Regions from separate parts of the Knoellia altitudinis genome, predicted to be linked through region 2. Evidence: predicted binding sites of a transcription regulator. Region 2 holds the regulator's gene; the other holds the start of a gene.
What was found. Region 2 encodes HspR, which represses chaperone genes until heat shock. Its sites were predicted from a motif close to AAGTTGAGTCNNNNNGACTCAACTT; they were not measured.
Positions count from the first base shown of each region.

Region 1: the regulator HspR is predicted to act here: its motif matches at 3,682-3,706, upstream of ACFQW8_RS08245 (ATP-dependent Clp protease ATP-binding subunit).

Region 1 covers NZ_JBHTDK010000001.1:1,759,662-1,766,557, forward strand. The annotation lists gene ACFQW8_RS08235 (LVIVD repeat-containing protein) at 1-39, opposite strand, end outside; gene ACFQW8_RS08240 (DUF305 domain-containing protein) at 221-898, shown strand; gene ACFQW8_RS08245 (ATP-dependent Clp protease ATP-binding subunit) at 991-3,531, opposite strand; gene ACFQW8_RS08250 (slipin family protein) at 3,821-4,501, opposite strand; gene ACFQW8_RS08255 (Fpg/Nei family DNA glycosylase) at 4,873-5,709, opposite strand; gene ku (non-homologous end joining protein Ku) at 5,764-6,660, opposite strand; gene ACFQW8_RS08265 (ExeM/NucH family extracellular endonuclease) at 6,777-6,896, opposite strand, start outside.
Region 2 covers NZ_JBHTDK010000001.1:2,061,676-2,068,571, reverse strand. The annotation lists gene mmsB (multiple monosaccharide ABC transporter permease) at 1-1,220, opposite strand, end outside; gene mmsA (multiple monosaccharide ABC transporter ATP-binding protein) at 1,217-2,764, opposite strand; gene ACFQW8_RS09715 (ribonuclease E inhibitor RraB) at 3,090-3,356, opposite strand; gene ACFQW8_RS09710 (heat shock protein transcriptional repressor HspR) at 3,476-3,931, opposite strand; gene ACFQW8_RS09705 (DnaJ C-terminal domain-containing protein) at 3,934-4,980, opposite strand; gene grpE (nucleotide exchange factor GrpE) at 5,006-5,698, opposite strand; gene dnaK (molecular chaperone DnaK) at 5,695-6,896, opposite strand, start outside.

The DNA of each region.
Region 1 (6,896 bases), 300 kb from region 2:
GGCAACGGCCGCGACCCCCACTGTGCGGAAAAGCCTCATGGTTCCTCCTGAAGTTGGACAGCCAGGGACTGCCCAGGTGATTGTGCGGTGAGGTCATGGTCGTCCAAAAGTTCCGGCAGGTGGGTAAAGGGAAGGTAAGAACTCACTACTGACCGGTTTCCCGGACCCGCAGGACAAGCGCGCCTCCCGACGGTCAGGGATGGGAACTACAGTGCCGCGCATGCGCTCTGCTTCCCGCCACCTCGCGGCTCTCGCCCTGACCGGACTCCTCGCCGTCGCCGGTTGTTCCGGAGACGACTCCGTGCCGGTGCCTCGACGGACGGCCCCGACCTCGAGCGACCCGGTCATCCAGCCGGGGCTTCCGGGGGAGCCCAACCAGACGATGAGCGGCAGCGCTGCGACCCAGCAGCCGGCACCCACGGTCGCGCGCGGGGACGTCACCTTCTACCAGGACATGATCGTCCACCACGCCCAGGCCCTCGTCATGGTCGAGACCGCTCTCCCACGGATGAGCGACACCCAGGCCAAGTCCATCGCCTCGCGCATCGGTGACGAGCAGAAGCCCGAGATCCTGGCGATGACGACGTGGCTGGAGGAGCGCAAGCAGGAGGTTCCGCCGCAGGCGACCAACCCGCGGCTGGGCGACCATGAGCACGCCGGGATGCCGGGGATGGCGACGCCGGCACAGCTGGCCGAGCTCGCCAAGGCGAGTGGCGTGGCGGCCGATCGGCTCTTCCTCAGCCTGATGATCGAGCACCACAAGGGTGCCCTGAAGATGGTCGGTGACCACGGCGACGTGGCCGGTGAGGAGATCGTGGGCGAGATGGCCGACGAGATCAACGTGACCCAGTCCAAGCAGATCCAGCAGATGCAGACCATGCTGGCGCGCCTCTCCTGACGCTTCCCCGTTCAACACAAAGGCGGGGTATGCCGGGAACTCTCGTTCCGGCATACCCCGCCTTTGTGTGTCTGGCTGGGTGAGGTGCCTGGTTACTCGCCCGAGGCGGCAGCCCCGCTGCTCGGGGGAGCCGACGCGCCGGCCGTGACGACCGGGACCTCGACGATGTCGGCCTTGCGGGCACCAGCGAAGGTGAACGTGTCGTCCTTGCCCTCGCCGGTCGTGTCGACCGCAACGATCTCGCCGGACTTGAGCTCTCCGAAGAGGATCTTCTCGGACAGCACGTCCTCGATCTCGCGCTGGATCGTGCGCCGCAGCGGTCGCGCACCCAGCACGGGGTCGTAGCCGCGCTTGGCGAGCAGGGACTTGGCCGCAGGCGTGAGCTCCATGCCCATGTCCTTGTCCTTGAGCCGCTTGTCGAGCTTGGCGATCTCGAGGTCGACGATCTGGATGATCTCCTCGCGGGTGAGCTGCGGGAAGACGATCGTGTCGTCGACGCGGTTGAGGAACTCGGGACGGAAGTGCTGCTTGAGCTCGTCCGTCACCTTGTTCTTCATCCGGTCGTAGCTGCTCGTCGTGTCCGGGCCGGCGGTGAAGCCGAGGGCGCCCTTGGTGATGTCGCGCGTGCCGAGGTTGGTCGTCATGATGATGACCGTGTTCTTGAAGTCGACGACCCGACCCTGGGAGTCGGTGAGGCGGCCGTCCTCGAGCACCTGCAACAGGGAGTTGAAGATCTCGGGGTGGGCCTTCTCGACCTCGTCGAAGAGGACGACCGAGAACGGCTTGCGCCGCACCTTCTCGGTGAGCTGGCCACCCTCCTCGTAGCCGACGTAGCCGGGAGGCGAGCCGAAGAGCCGCGAGACGGTGTGCTTCTCGCTGTACTCGGACATGTCGAGCTGGATGAGGCTGTCCTCGTCACCGAAGAGGAACTCGGCGAGCGTCTTGGCGAGCTCGGTCTTGCCGACGCCCGTGGGCCCGGCGAAGATGAACGAGCCACCGGGGCGACGCGGGTCCTTGAGGCCGGCGCGGGTGCGACGGATCGCCTGCGAGAGCGCCTTGATGGCGTCGTCCATGCCGACGACGCGCTTGTGCAGCTCGTCCTCCATGTGGAGCAGTCGGCTCGACTCCTCCTCGGTCAGCTTGAAGACCGGGATGCCGGTCGAGGCCGCCAGGACCTCGGCGATGAGCTCCTCGTCGACCTCGGCGACGACGTCGAGGTCACCGGACTTCCACTCGGTCTCACGCTGGGTCTTCTCGTTGCGCAGGTTCTTCTCGTCGTCACGCAGTCGCGCGGCCTTCTCGAAGTCCTGCCCGTCGATCGCCGACTCCTTCTCGCGCACGACGGCCTGGATCTTCTCGTCGAACTCGCGCAGGTCCGGCGGTGCGGTCATGCGGCGGATGCGCAACCGGGCGCCGGCCTCGTCGATGAGGTCGATGGCCTTGTCCGGGAGGAAGCGGTCGTTGATGTAGCGGTCGGCCATGTTGGCCGCCGCGACGAGCGCACCGTCGGTGATGGAGACGCGGTGGTGCGCCTCGTAGCGGTCGCGCAGCCCCTTGAGGATCTCGATGGCGTGGGCCAGCGTCGGCTCGGCCACCTGGATGGGCTGGAAGCGGCGCTCGAGGGCGGCGTCCTTCTCGATGTGCTTGCGGTACTCGTCCAGCGTCGTCGCACCGACGACCTGGAGCTCACCACGGGCCAGCATCGGCTTGAGGATGCTCGCGGCGTCGATTGCGCCCTCGGCCGCACCGGCACCGACGAGGGTGTGGATCTCGTCGATGAACAGCACGATGTCGCCGCGGGTGCGGATCTCCTTGAGGACCTTCTTGAGGCGCTCCTCGAAGTCACCGCGGTAGCGGCTGCCGGCGACGAGCGCGCCGAGGTCCAGCGTGTAGAGCTGCTTGTCCTTGAGCGTCTCGGGGACCTCGCCGCGCACGATGTCCTGGGCGAGACCCTCGACGACGGCGGTCTTGCCGACGCCGGGCTCACCGATGAGGACCGGGTTGTTCTTGGTGCGGCGGGACAGCACCTGCATGACCCGCTCGATCTCCTTCTCACGCCCGATGACGGGGTCGAGCTTGCCCTCGCGGGCAGCCACGGTGAGGTTGCGACCGAACTGGTCGAGCACGAGCGAACCGGCGGGGGTGCCCTCGGCGGGGCCGCCCTGGACTCCGGCCGCAGCGCCCTCCTTGCCACCCTGGTAGCCCGAGATGAGCTGGATGACCTGCTGGCGGACCCGACCGAGGTCGGCGCCGAGCTTGACGAGGACCTGGGCGGCGACGCCCTCGCCCTCGCGGATCAGGCCGAGCAGGATGTGCTCGGTGCCGATGTAGTTGTGGCCGAGCTGCAGCGCCTCACGCAGCGAGAGCTCGAGGACCTTCTTGGCGCGCGGCGTGAACGGGATGTGACCGGTCGGGGCCTGCTGGCCCTGGCCGATGATCTCCTGCACCTGCTCACGGACGGCGTCGAGCGAGATCCCCAGGCTCTCCAGAGCCTTGCTCGCGACACCCTCACCCTCGTGGATGAGGCCGAGCAGGATGTGCTCGGTGCCGATGTAGTTGTGGTTGAGCAGGCGCGCCTCTTCCTGCGCGAGGACGACCACCCGACGGGCCCGGTCTGTGAACCGTTCGAACATTGCTGGCTCCTGACTGATCTTCTAAGTCACCTCGATGCTATCCCCGCTGCCTGTATGTCGCGGCGGCCCGTTCACGCAGGTCCGGTCACAATTCGGCAGGGCGAGGTGTGTCAAGGCGTCCAACGCGGCATACCCGCACAGTGTTCCTTGGGGCTGAGCCGAGGGGACTCATGTTCGCTCTCGGCAGACGGCCGCCCCACCTTTCCCGCCGGAAGTGGGTTCCTCTCACTTCGCCTGACCGCGGCGGTCAAGCGAAGTGAGAGGGACCCGTGGGACGCCAGGCAGGCAGTCACGTGGGTCCGGACGAGGCCGGCTCGTCGTCGCCCACCTTGATGACGAGCTGCGTCCCGAACGGTGCCGACTGGACAAGACGCATCCGGGCCAGCGCCGGGTGGTCGTCGAGCAGCTTGGCGCCGTTGGCGAGCGAGCGGAGCGCCGCGGTCTCGGCCCGGGCCATCTCGAGCTGGGCCGCCCCACGCTGGCGCGCCGTGGCCAGCTCGAGCGTCGCCGCCCGGACCTCGGCCGGGACCATGACGTCCTTGATGACGACCTCGTCCACCGCGATGCCCAGCGGGCGCGCCGCAGCACCCACGGCGGCCGTGAGCGTCGCCGCGTCGAGACCGGACCCGCGCTGGCTCACCGAGTCGAGGGTCAGCGCCGCCACGGAGTCGCGCAGGCCCACCTGGGTTGCCAGGTAGACCAGACCGAGCGGGTCCGCCGCGCGCTCGAGCCACGCGACCGGGTCCGCGACGGTCCACCGCACCGCGGCCGAGACGCGCACCTGCACGCCGTCAGCGGTGAGGATCTCCTGCGGCGCGACGGCGAGCAGCTGCTCGCGCAGGTCCACGTGGACGTAGCTCGCGCGGCGCGCCCGACGGTGGCGGCCGGGCTCGAGCACCCGAACAGGGGTGCCGTCGACGAGCTCGACCGCGGCGGTGTGGGCCGGGACGGTGACATGGATGAACAGCATGGGCAGCCTCCTTCGGGGTGCGCGAGATGGTTGGTGCATGGCGGACTAGACAGGACGGGATGGCGGGGTGATGGTGCCGGGCAGCGGAGCGTCGCGCGGGGCGTCGGGTGTCGACCTGACCACCCGGGCCGCAGAGCACGACGATCCGTGAGCCTGCCCGGCACCACCTGTCGGTTGAGCGGGAGTTGAACCCGAAGCCTTGACAGGGCATACCGTGGAACTCTCGACGAGAGGCGATGCGCAGGACCGGTTCACGGCACGCCGCTCCGACTGCTTCCTCTCGCTCGTCCGTGGTCCAGTGTGACGACGCAGGTATGCCGTCCGCCACCGAATTACGGTGCCCTCACCTCGCGCTGGACGCGTGGGGGGACTCAGCCGCGACGTTGGCAGTTGCCGCACCAGAAGAGGTTGCGACCTGCCACGAGCTGGGTGCGGATCCTCGAGCCGCACACGTGGCACGCCTCGCCCTGACGCTTGTAGACGTAGGAGTCGCGCGTCGTCAGGCGCACGTCCTCACCGGCCTCGAGCGCCTGCGCGACGGCGTCGACCTGCTCGTGGACGGTGACGATCCTGCGCGTCGCCACACCGAGGGGGAGCAGCGCGACGAGGTCCTCCCAGATGGCCCGCCACGTCTTGCGCTGCAGCTTGTTGCCGGGGCGAAAAGGGTTGACCCGCAACCGGAACAGCACCTCGCACCGATAGACGTTGCCCACCCCGGCCAGCACCGACTGGTCCATGAGCAGCTCGGCGATCGGCTTGCCCGACCGCTGGATCCGCCTCCACGCGAGCTCAGGGTCGGACCGGATGTCGCTGGCGCGCAACGGATCAGGGCCCAACCGCGCGAGGACCTCGTCGACCTTCTCCGGCGTCACGACGTCACACACCATGGGGCCGCGCAGGTCGGCGACATGGTCGTCCGTCGCGAAGCGGCACCGCACCTGACCGACAACCGGCAGCTCACCGGCATACGACGTCGTGTCGATCCTGAAGGAGCCGATCAGGCCAAGGTGCACCCACAGAATCCGGTCGCCCGTGAACTCGACGAAGAGGTGCTTGCCCCACGACGTCGCCTCGAGGACCTCGTGCCCGGTGACGAGCGCGGCGCCCTGCGCAAACCTGCCCTGCGGGCTCGTCACCGTCGGCGACGTCCCCCTGAAGGCGGTGTCGAGGTCGCGGGCGAGGGCAAAGAGGGTGTGGCCTTCGGGCATGCGCCCATCATCGGCCACGCCCAGACTGGGCGGCATACCGACCTGCGGTGGGGGTCAGGAGGCCTTCTTGGCAGCCTTCTTCGTGGTCGACTTCTTGGCTGCGGCCTTCTTGGTGGGCTTGGCCGCTGCCTTGGCTGCGGACTTCTTGGCGGCCGGCTTGGCGGGTGCTTCGCCGCGGGAGGCCTTGGCCTTCTCGACCGACTTCGCCAGGGCGGCCAGCAGGTCGACGACCTCGCCGGACTCCTCGGCCTCGGCGGCGGGCGCCCGGACCTCGCCACCCTCGACCTTGGCCTTGACGAGCGACTGGAGCGCGATGGCGTAGTCGTCCTCGTAGTCGTCGGCCTCGAAGTCACCGGCGAGCTGCTCGATGAGGAGCTTGGCCATCGCCATCTCCTTGTCGGTCGCGTCCTCGGCCTGCTCGACGCTCGCGAAGTCGGGCTTGCGGATCTCGTCGGGCCACAGCATCGTCTGCATGACGATGACGCCTTCGCGCACCCGCAGCACGGCCATCGTCATCCGGGTGCGGATCGAGACCGTGACCACGGCCATCCGGCCTTCGGACTCGAGCGCCTCGCGCAGCAGCACATAGGGCTTGGTCGCCGTCTTGTCGGGCTCGAGGTAGTAGCTCTTGTCGAGCAGCATCGGGTCGATCTGCTCCGTCGGCACGAACTTCTCGACGTTGATCTCCTTCGAGGACTTGCTCGGCAGGTCCTTGAAGTCCTCGTCGGTGAGGACGACCATGTCGCCGTCCTCGGTCTCGTAGCCCTTGGCGATGTCGTCGAACGCGACCTCCTCGCCGTCGATGCTGCAGGTCCGCTTGTACTTGATCCGGCCGCCGTCCTCGCGGTGCACCTGCCGGAACTGCACGTCATGATTCTCGGTCGCCGAGTAGAGCCGCACGGGGACGTTGACCAGCCCGAACGACACCGCGCCCTTCCAGATCGCACGCATGAATGCATCGTATGCCGCTCGGGGCCCGCGCGGCCGTGGTCGGCTGACTGTCGTCTGGGCCAACGACGAGGGGGCCCGGCTCTCGCCGGACCCCCTCGTCGTGCTCAGACCGATGCCTACTTGGGCTTGCCGTTGACCACCGTCACCGACGTGGTGAAGGTGTCAGAGGCGACGCGAGCGTCACCGGAGTAGGTGAGCTGGATCGACTTCGTTCCGCTCGAGACGAACGGTCCCAG
Region 2 (6,896 bases):
TCCTGGGTCGCTCGTCGACCGAAGTTCTGGGTGAGCAGGCCGGTGATGGAGCGCCGACCTTGGGACTTGTTGTAGACGTCGAAGGCGACGGCTGCGAGGAGGACGAGGCCCTTGATGATCTGGGTCATGTCGGCGCCGACTCCGAGCAGCTGGAGCCCGTTGTTGAGCACGGCCATGACGAGGCCACCGATGACGGCCCCCACGACCGTGCCGACACCACCGGTGACGGCGGCACCACCGATGAAGACGGCGGCGATGGCGTCGAGCTCCCAGCCGACACCGTCGAACGGGCCGGAGGCGTTGGAGCGGGCGACGAACATCATGCCGGCCAGCGACGCGAGGATCGCCATGTTCATCATCACGAGGAAGTTGACGCGCTTCGACCGCACACCGGACAGCTCAGCGGCGTGGCGGTTGCCACCGACGGCATAGATGTGGCGGCCGATGATCGTGCGGGTCGAGATGAACCCGTAGAGCAGGACGAGACCACCGAGGATGAGGGCCGAGATCGGCAGGGACGTCCCGCGCCGACCCGACGCCATGAGGAACGCGACCGCGAGGATGGCGACACTGATGAGGGCCAGCCTCATCCACATGACCATGGGGTCGCCGAGCTCGGCACCGATCTTCTTCTGGTTGCGGCGGTTGCGCAGCGTGCCGAACACGATGGCGGCGCAGACGAGGATCCCGATGAGCACGGTGAGGTTGTTGTAGCCGGTGCGGGGTCCCCACTCAGGGAGGTAGCCGGCACCGATCCTCTGGAACTCCTCGCCCACGGGGACGGTGTTGGACTTGCCGACGTACTGGTTGGCGCCGCGGAAGATGAGCATGCCGGCGAGGGTGACGATGAAGGCGGGGATGCCGACGACCGCGACCCAGAAGCCCTGCCAGGCGCCGACGACGGCACCGATGCCCAGGCCGAGGAGGATGCCGAGCCACCACGGGATGCCCCAGTCACGCATCGCGATCGCCACGACGATGCCCGCGAAGGCCGCGATCGACCCGACCGAGAGGTCGATGTGACCGGCGATGATGACGAGCACCATCCCGATCGCCATGACGAGGATGTAGCTGTTGCCCTGGAAGATGTTGATGACGTTGCCGGGGTCGAGCGTCAACCCGTCCGTGAGGAACTGGAAGAGCACGATGAGGAAGACGAGGGCGAAGATCATCCCGAACTGACGGGTGTCTCCCCCGAAGATCTCCTTGAGCTTGTTCATGCTGCGTCCTTCGGGGTGGATTCAGGGGCGGAGCTCGCTGAGCCGGTCTTGGTCATGAGGCGCATGAGGGACTCCTGGTCCGCTGCGGCCTTGTCGAGGACACCGGTGATCCGGCCCTCGCTGATCGTGTAGATGCGGTCGCTGAGCCCGAGCAGCTCGGGCAGCTCGGAGCTGACGACGATGACACCCTTGCCCTCGCTCGCGAGGCGCTGGATGATCCCGTAGATCTCGAACTTCGCACCGACGTCGATGCCGCGCGTGGGCTCGTCGAGGATGAGCAGGTCGGGGTCGGTGAAGAGCCACTTGGCCAGGACGACCTTCTGCTGGTTGCCGCCCGAGAGCTTGGCCACGCCGTAGTCGACCGACGGGGTCTTGGTGCGCAGCGCCTTGCGGTACTCGTCGGCCGCCGTGTGCTCGGCCCTGCGGTCGATGACGAGGTTGTGGGCGATCTTCTGCAGCTTGGCCGACACGGTCGTCGACTTGATGTCGTCGAGAAGGTTGAGGCCCAGGCTCTTGCGGTCCTCGGTGACATAGCCGATCCCGGCGTCGATCGCGGCCGGCACGGTGCGCAGGTCGACCCGCTTGCCGTTGAGCGTCATCTCGCCGCTCTGCCACGTGCCGTAGGAGTGGCCGAAGATCGAGCGCATGAGCTCGGTCCGACCCGAGCCCATGAGCCCGGCGAAGCCGACGATCTCACCGCGGCGGACGAAGAACTCGGACTGCTTGGCGACGAGCCGGTCGGGGACCTGCGGGTGAGCCACGGTCCAGTTCTTGACCTCGAACATCACCTCGCCGATGTCGGGCGTGTGGTCGGGGAAGCGCGACTCCAGCGAACGGCCGACCATGCCGCGGATGATGCGGTCCTCGTCGACGGCGCCCTCGCGCACGTCGAGGGTCTCGACCGTCTGCCCGTCGCGGATGATCGTGATCGCGTCCGCGATCGCCTCGATCTCGTTGAGCTTGTGGCTGATCATGATCGAGGTGATGCCCCGGCCCTGCAGGCCCCTGATGAGGTCGAGCAGGTGACGTGAGTCCTCCTCGTTGAGCGCTGCCGTGGGCTCGTCGAGGATGAGCAGCTGGACGTCCTTGGCCAGGGCCTTGGCGATCTCGACGAGCTGCTGCTTGCCCACGCCGATGTTCTTGATCGGCGTCTCGGGGTCCTCCTCGAGGCCGACCCGCGCCAGCAGGTCGCGAGCGCGGTTGTTGGTCTTCACCCAGTCGATGGCCCCGCGCCTGGTCTCCTCGTTGCCGAGGAAGATGTTCTCGGCGATGGAGAGCTCGGGGATGAGCGCCAGCTCCTGGTGGATGATCACGATGCCGGCGTGCTCGGAGTCGCGGATGTTGTTGAACGTGACGTCGGCACCGTTGAAGCGGATCGTCCCGTCGTAGGTGCCGTGGGGGTGGACGCCGGACAGCACCTTCATCAGGGTCGACTTGCCCGCACCGTTCTCACCGCAGATGGCGTGGACGTCACCGCGGCGCACGGTGAGGGTGACGTCGGAGAGGGCCTTGACACCGGGGAAGGTCTTGGTGATGCCCGTCATCTCCAGGATGGGCGCCGATCCAGCCACATCGTCTCCTCGTCGCGTCACACCCGAGGACCTCGCTGGCCTCAGTGAGCCGATGTTAGACCCGCGACCTGTTGATTCCTCAACGTTGGCGGGAGGACGCGCACCCTTGTCCGGTGGACAAGGACAATCGGACAAAAGCGGGCTCTTCGCCGCCTGACAGCGGGGTCTGCCTCATGACAGGGGACCGGAGAGGGTGACACGCTGCCTCGATCCACAAGCTTCGGATTCGGATCCACGCTCGAGTCGCCCAGTCACAGACCGACGGAGGTCACCTCGGCGAACCCGCTGGGAGGTGTTCTCAGGCGTCGGGCTCGGGGTCGTACCAGCCGTGGTGCTCCTCCGCGAGGGCGGTGAAGCGGTCGCGCAGGCCGCTCTCCACCGGGCCCGCCTGGTCCTCGACCATGTCCTCACGGACGTGCACGCCCCAGTCGTGGTCCTCGGAGTCGTCTTCACCCGCGTGAGCGACCCGCAGGACGCGGACCTCGGAGAAGCCCTCGTCGGCGAGCTCGCTCGCGATCTGCTCGGCGGTGTCGCGTTCGGGGAAGAGGAGGAGATGCTCGGTCACGGCGCCAGTATGCAGCTCACGGCCCTTCCAGCGCTGCAGCCAGCCGTCCGTCGAGCCGGCCGCCAGCGGGAACCACAGCCCGTGGCCGTCGACCGGGAGGGCCTCGGCGCTGTGACCGATCAGGGGCGCCAGAGGACGAGCGCCTGCGACGCCGACCCGCCACCGGGTCTGCGCCGCGGTCGCTCGCCCAGCCGGCTGGCGAAGATCTCGCCGCCCGGGCCGACGGAGAACACCCGTGAGCCGACCGCTGCGAGACGGAGCCGCTCGGCCTCGTCGCTGACCTCGGCGAGGCGCGCGCGCAGCTCGTCGACCTGGTTCTCGAGCTCGAGGATGCGCGCCACCCCGGCGAGGCTGACTCCCTCCTCCTGCGAGAGGCGCTGCACCTCGCGGAGGAGCTCGACGTCGCGCGCGGAGTATCGACGCCCGCCACCTCGGGTCCGTGAGGGGGTAACCAGACCGAGGCGGTCGTACTGACGCAGGGTCTGGGCGTGCATGCCCGCGAGCTCGGCCGCGACGGAGATGACGAAGAGCGGAGCCTCGTCATCTCGCCGCGGCCTGGGCTGGCGGGCAGCCACGGTCAGACCTTCGCCCGGTCGGCGAGCTCGGCTCGGGGGTCGAGACCCTCGCTCTCGGCCTGCAGGACCTCGACGGCCTCACGAGCCTTGTCGGACAGGGCATCCGGGACGATGACCTGCACCTTGGCCAGCAGGTCGCCGGTGGCGTTCTTGCCGGCGACGCCGCGCCCCTTGACGCGCAGGACCCGACCCGACGGAGTGCCGGGGGCGATGCGTACCTTGACCTGGCTGCCGTCGAGGGTCGGAACGGCCACGGTGGCGCCGAGCGCAGCCTCGGCGAAGGTCACCGGCAGGTCGATCGTCAGGTGGTCACCCTCACGCCCGAAGACCGGGTGCTTCTCCACCGAGACGGCCAGCAGCAGGTCGCCCGCCGCAGCACCGGGCTCGCCCGGCTGCCCCTTGCCCCGGAGGCGGATCTTCTGGCCGTCCCTGACGCCGGCCGGGATACGCGCGGTGATCGTGCGCCCCTCAGCCGTCCGCAGCGTCACCGTCGAGCCCTCGACGGCGTCGCGGAACGGCAGGGTCGTGGAGGCCTGGACGTCCGCGCCCTTGCGGGGTCCGCGGGCGGCGCCGTACCCGGCATACCCCGGCTGTCCACCCCGGCCGGGGGCACCCCCGGCAGCCCCACCGAACATCTGGGCCAACAGGTCGTTGATGTCCTCGCCGCCGCCTCCGCCGGGGTAGCCGCCGTAGGACGACCCGCCACCGGTGTCGAATCGGACGCGGGACCCGCCGCCGCCACCGAACGCGCTGAAGACGTCGTCAAAGCCGCCGTTGCCACCGGCGCCGCCGGCGGTGAAACGGGCGCCGCCCTGAGCCATCTGGCGCACCGCGTCGTACTCCTCGCGCTGCTTGGGGTCGGACAGCACGGCGTTGGCCTCGCCGATGTCCTTGAACTTCCGCTCGGCCGCCGCGTCACCGGGGTTCTTGTCCGGGTGATGAGTGCGAGCAAGCTTGCGGTAGGCCTTCTTGATCGCACCTGCATCGGCGTCCTTGGGGACGCCGAGGATCGCGTAGAAGTCCTTCTCGAACCAGTCCTGGCTGGCCATCAGCGCCTCCTTCCGGTCGCTCGAGTCACTCAGGGTCGGCGACGGCCACACGCGCGGGGCGCAGGACCTGGTCGCCGGTGCGATATCCGGGCTGCAGCACCTGGACGACAGTCGTGCTCGTCGCGTCGCTCGGCAGCTCGGGGTTCGTGCTGTCCCACGCGGCGTGCATGAGGGCCTCGTGCCGCGTCGGGTCGAACGCCTCGCCGACGCTGCCGAAGCGGGTCAGGCCGAACTTGCCGAGGCTGGCCTCGAGCTTGTCCGCGATCGCCGCGAACGGACCCTCGGTGAGGTCGCCGTGGTCACGGGCCAGCTGGATGTCGTCGAGCACCGGCAGGACCGTCTCGAGGACGTCGCGCACCGCCCGCTCCTGGACGGCCGCCCGGTCGCGGTCGACGCGACGCTTGTAGTTGACGTACTCCGCGTTGAGCCGCTGGAGGTCGTCGAGCCGCTGGGCCGCGAGCGCCGTGTCCGGGTGCCCACCGCCGACGTGACCAGCGTCGCCGGTGTCGATGGCGTCGATCTGGTCCGCGAGCGAGGCGGTGGCCCCGGGCGCTGCCGGGGCCCCCTCCTCGCCGTCGTTCACGGACTCGGTGTTGATCGCGTCGGCGTCCGACGTGTCGGACGTCTGCTCGGCGGCATCGTCTCCGTCCACGATCTCGGCATCCACGATCTCGCCGTCGAAGACCTCGTCCTCACCCGGCATACGAGCGTCTGTCACTTCTTGTCCTCGGTGTCGTCGTCCTCGACGACCTCTGCGTCGACGACGTCGTCGTCGGACCCAGTGCCATCGGAGGCCGGGGCACCCTCGGAGCCGTCGCCGGCCGGCGCGTCACCGGACTCGCCCTGCTCGGCCGCCGCGGCATACATCGCGGCGCCCATCTTCTGGGACTCCTCGTTGAGGGTGTCGATCTTGGACTGGATGTCCTCGCGCGACGTCTGCGCCTCGGGCTTGAGAGCGTCCTTGAGGGCGACGAGCGCCTCGTCGACGGGCCCCCGCGCTTCGTCGCTGAGCTTGTCGCCGGACTCGGCGAGGAACTTCTCGGTCGAGAAGACGAGCGACTCGGCCTGGTTGCGGGTCTCGGTCTCCTCGCGGCGGGCCTTGTCCTCCTCGGCGTGGGCCTCGGCGTCCTTGACCATGCGCTCGATCTCCTCCTTGGACAGCGCACTGCCGCCCGAGATGGTGATCTTCTGCTCCTTGCCGGTGCCGCGGTCCTTGGCCGTCACGTGGACGATGCCGTTGGCGTCGATGTCGAAGGTGACCTCGACCTGCGGCACGCCACGGGGGGCGGGCGCGATGCCGGAGAGCTCGAAGGTGCCGAGCGCCTTGTTCTGCTGGGCGATCTCGCGCTCACCCTGGAAGACCTGGATGAGGACGCTCGGCTGGTTGTCCTCGGCCGTCGAGAAGACCTCGGAGCGCTTGGTCGGGATGGCCGTGTTGCGCTCGATGAGCTTGGTGAAGAGCCCACCCTTGGTCTCGATGCCGAGCGAGAGCGGAGTGACGTCGATGAGGAGGACGTCCTTGCGCTCGCCCTTGAGGACACCAGCCTGGAGGGCGGCGCCGAGCGCCACGACCTCGTCGGGGTTGACGCCCTTGTTGGGCTCCTTGCCACCGGTCAGCTCCTTGACGAGCGAGCTCACGGAGGGCATGCGGGTCGAGCCACCGACGAGGACCACGTGGTCGATGTCGGCGACGTTGATGCCGGCGTCCTTGATGACGTTCTGGAACGGCTGCTTGGTGCGGTCGAGCAGGTCCTTGGTCATCTGCTCGAACTGGGCGCGGGTCAGCGTCTCATCGAGGTGGATGGGGCCGTTCTCGCTCATCGAGAGGTACTGCATCGAGATGTTGGTCGAGCTGGCCGAGGAGAGCTCCTTCTTGGCCTGCTCGGCGGCGTCGCGCAGCCGCTGCATCGCGATCT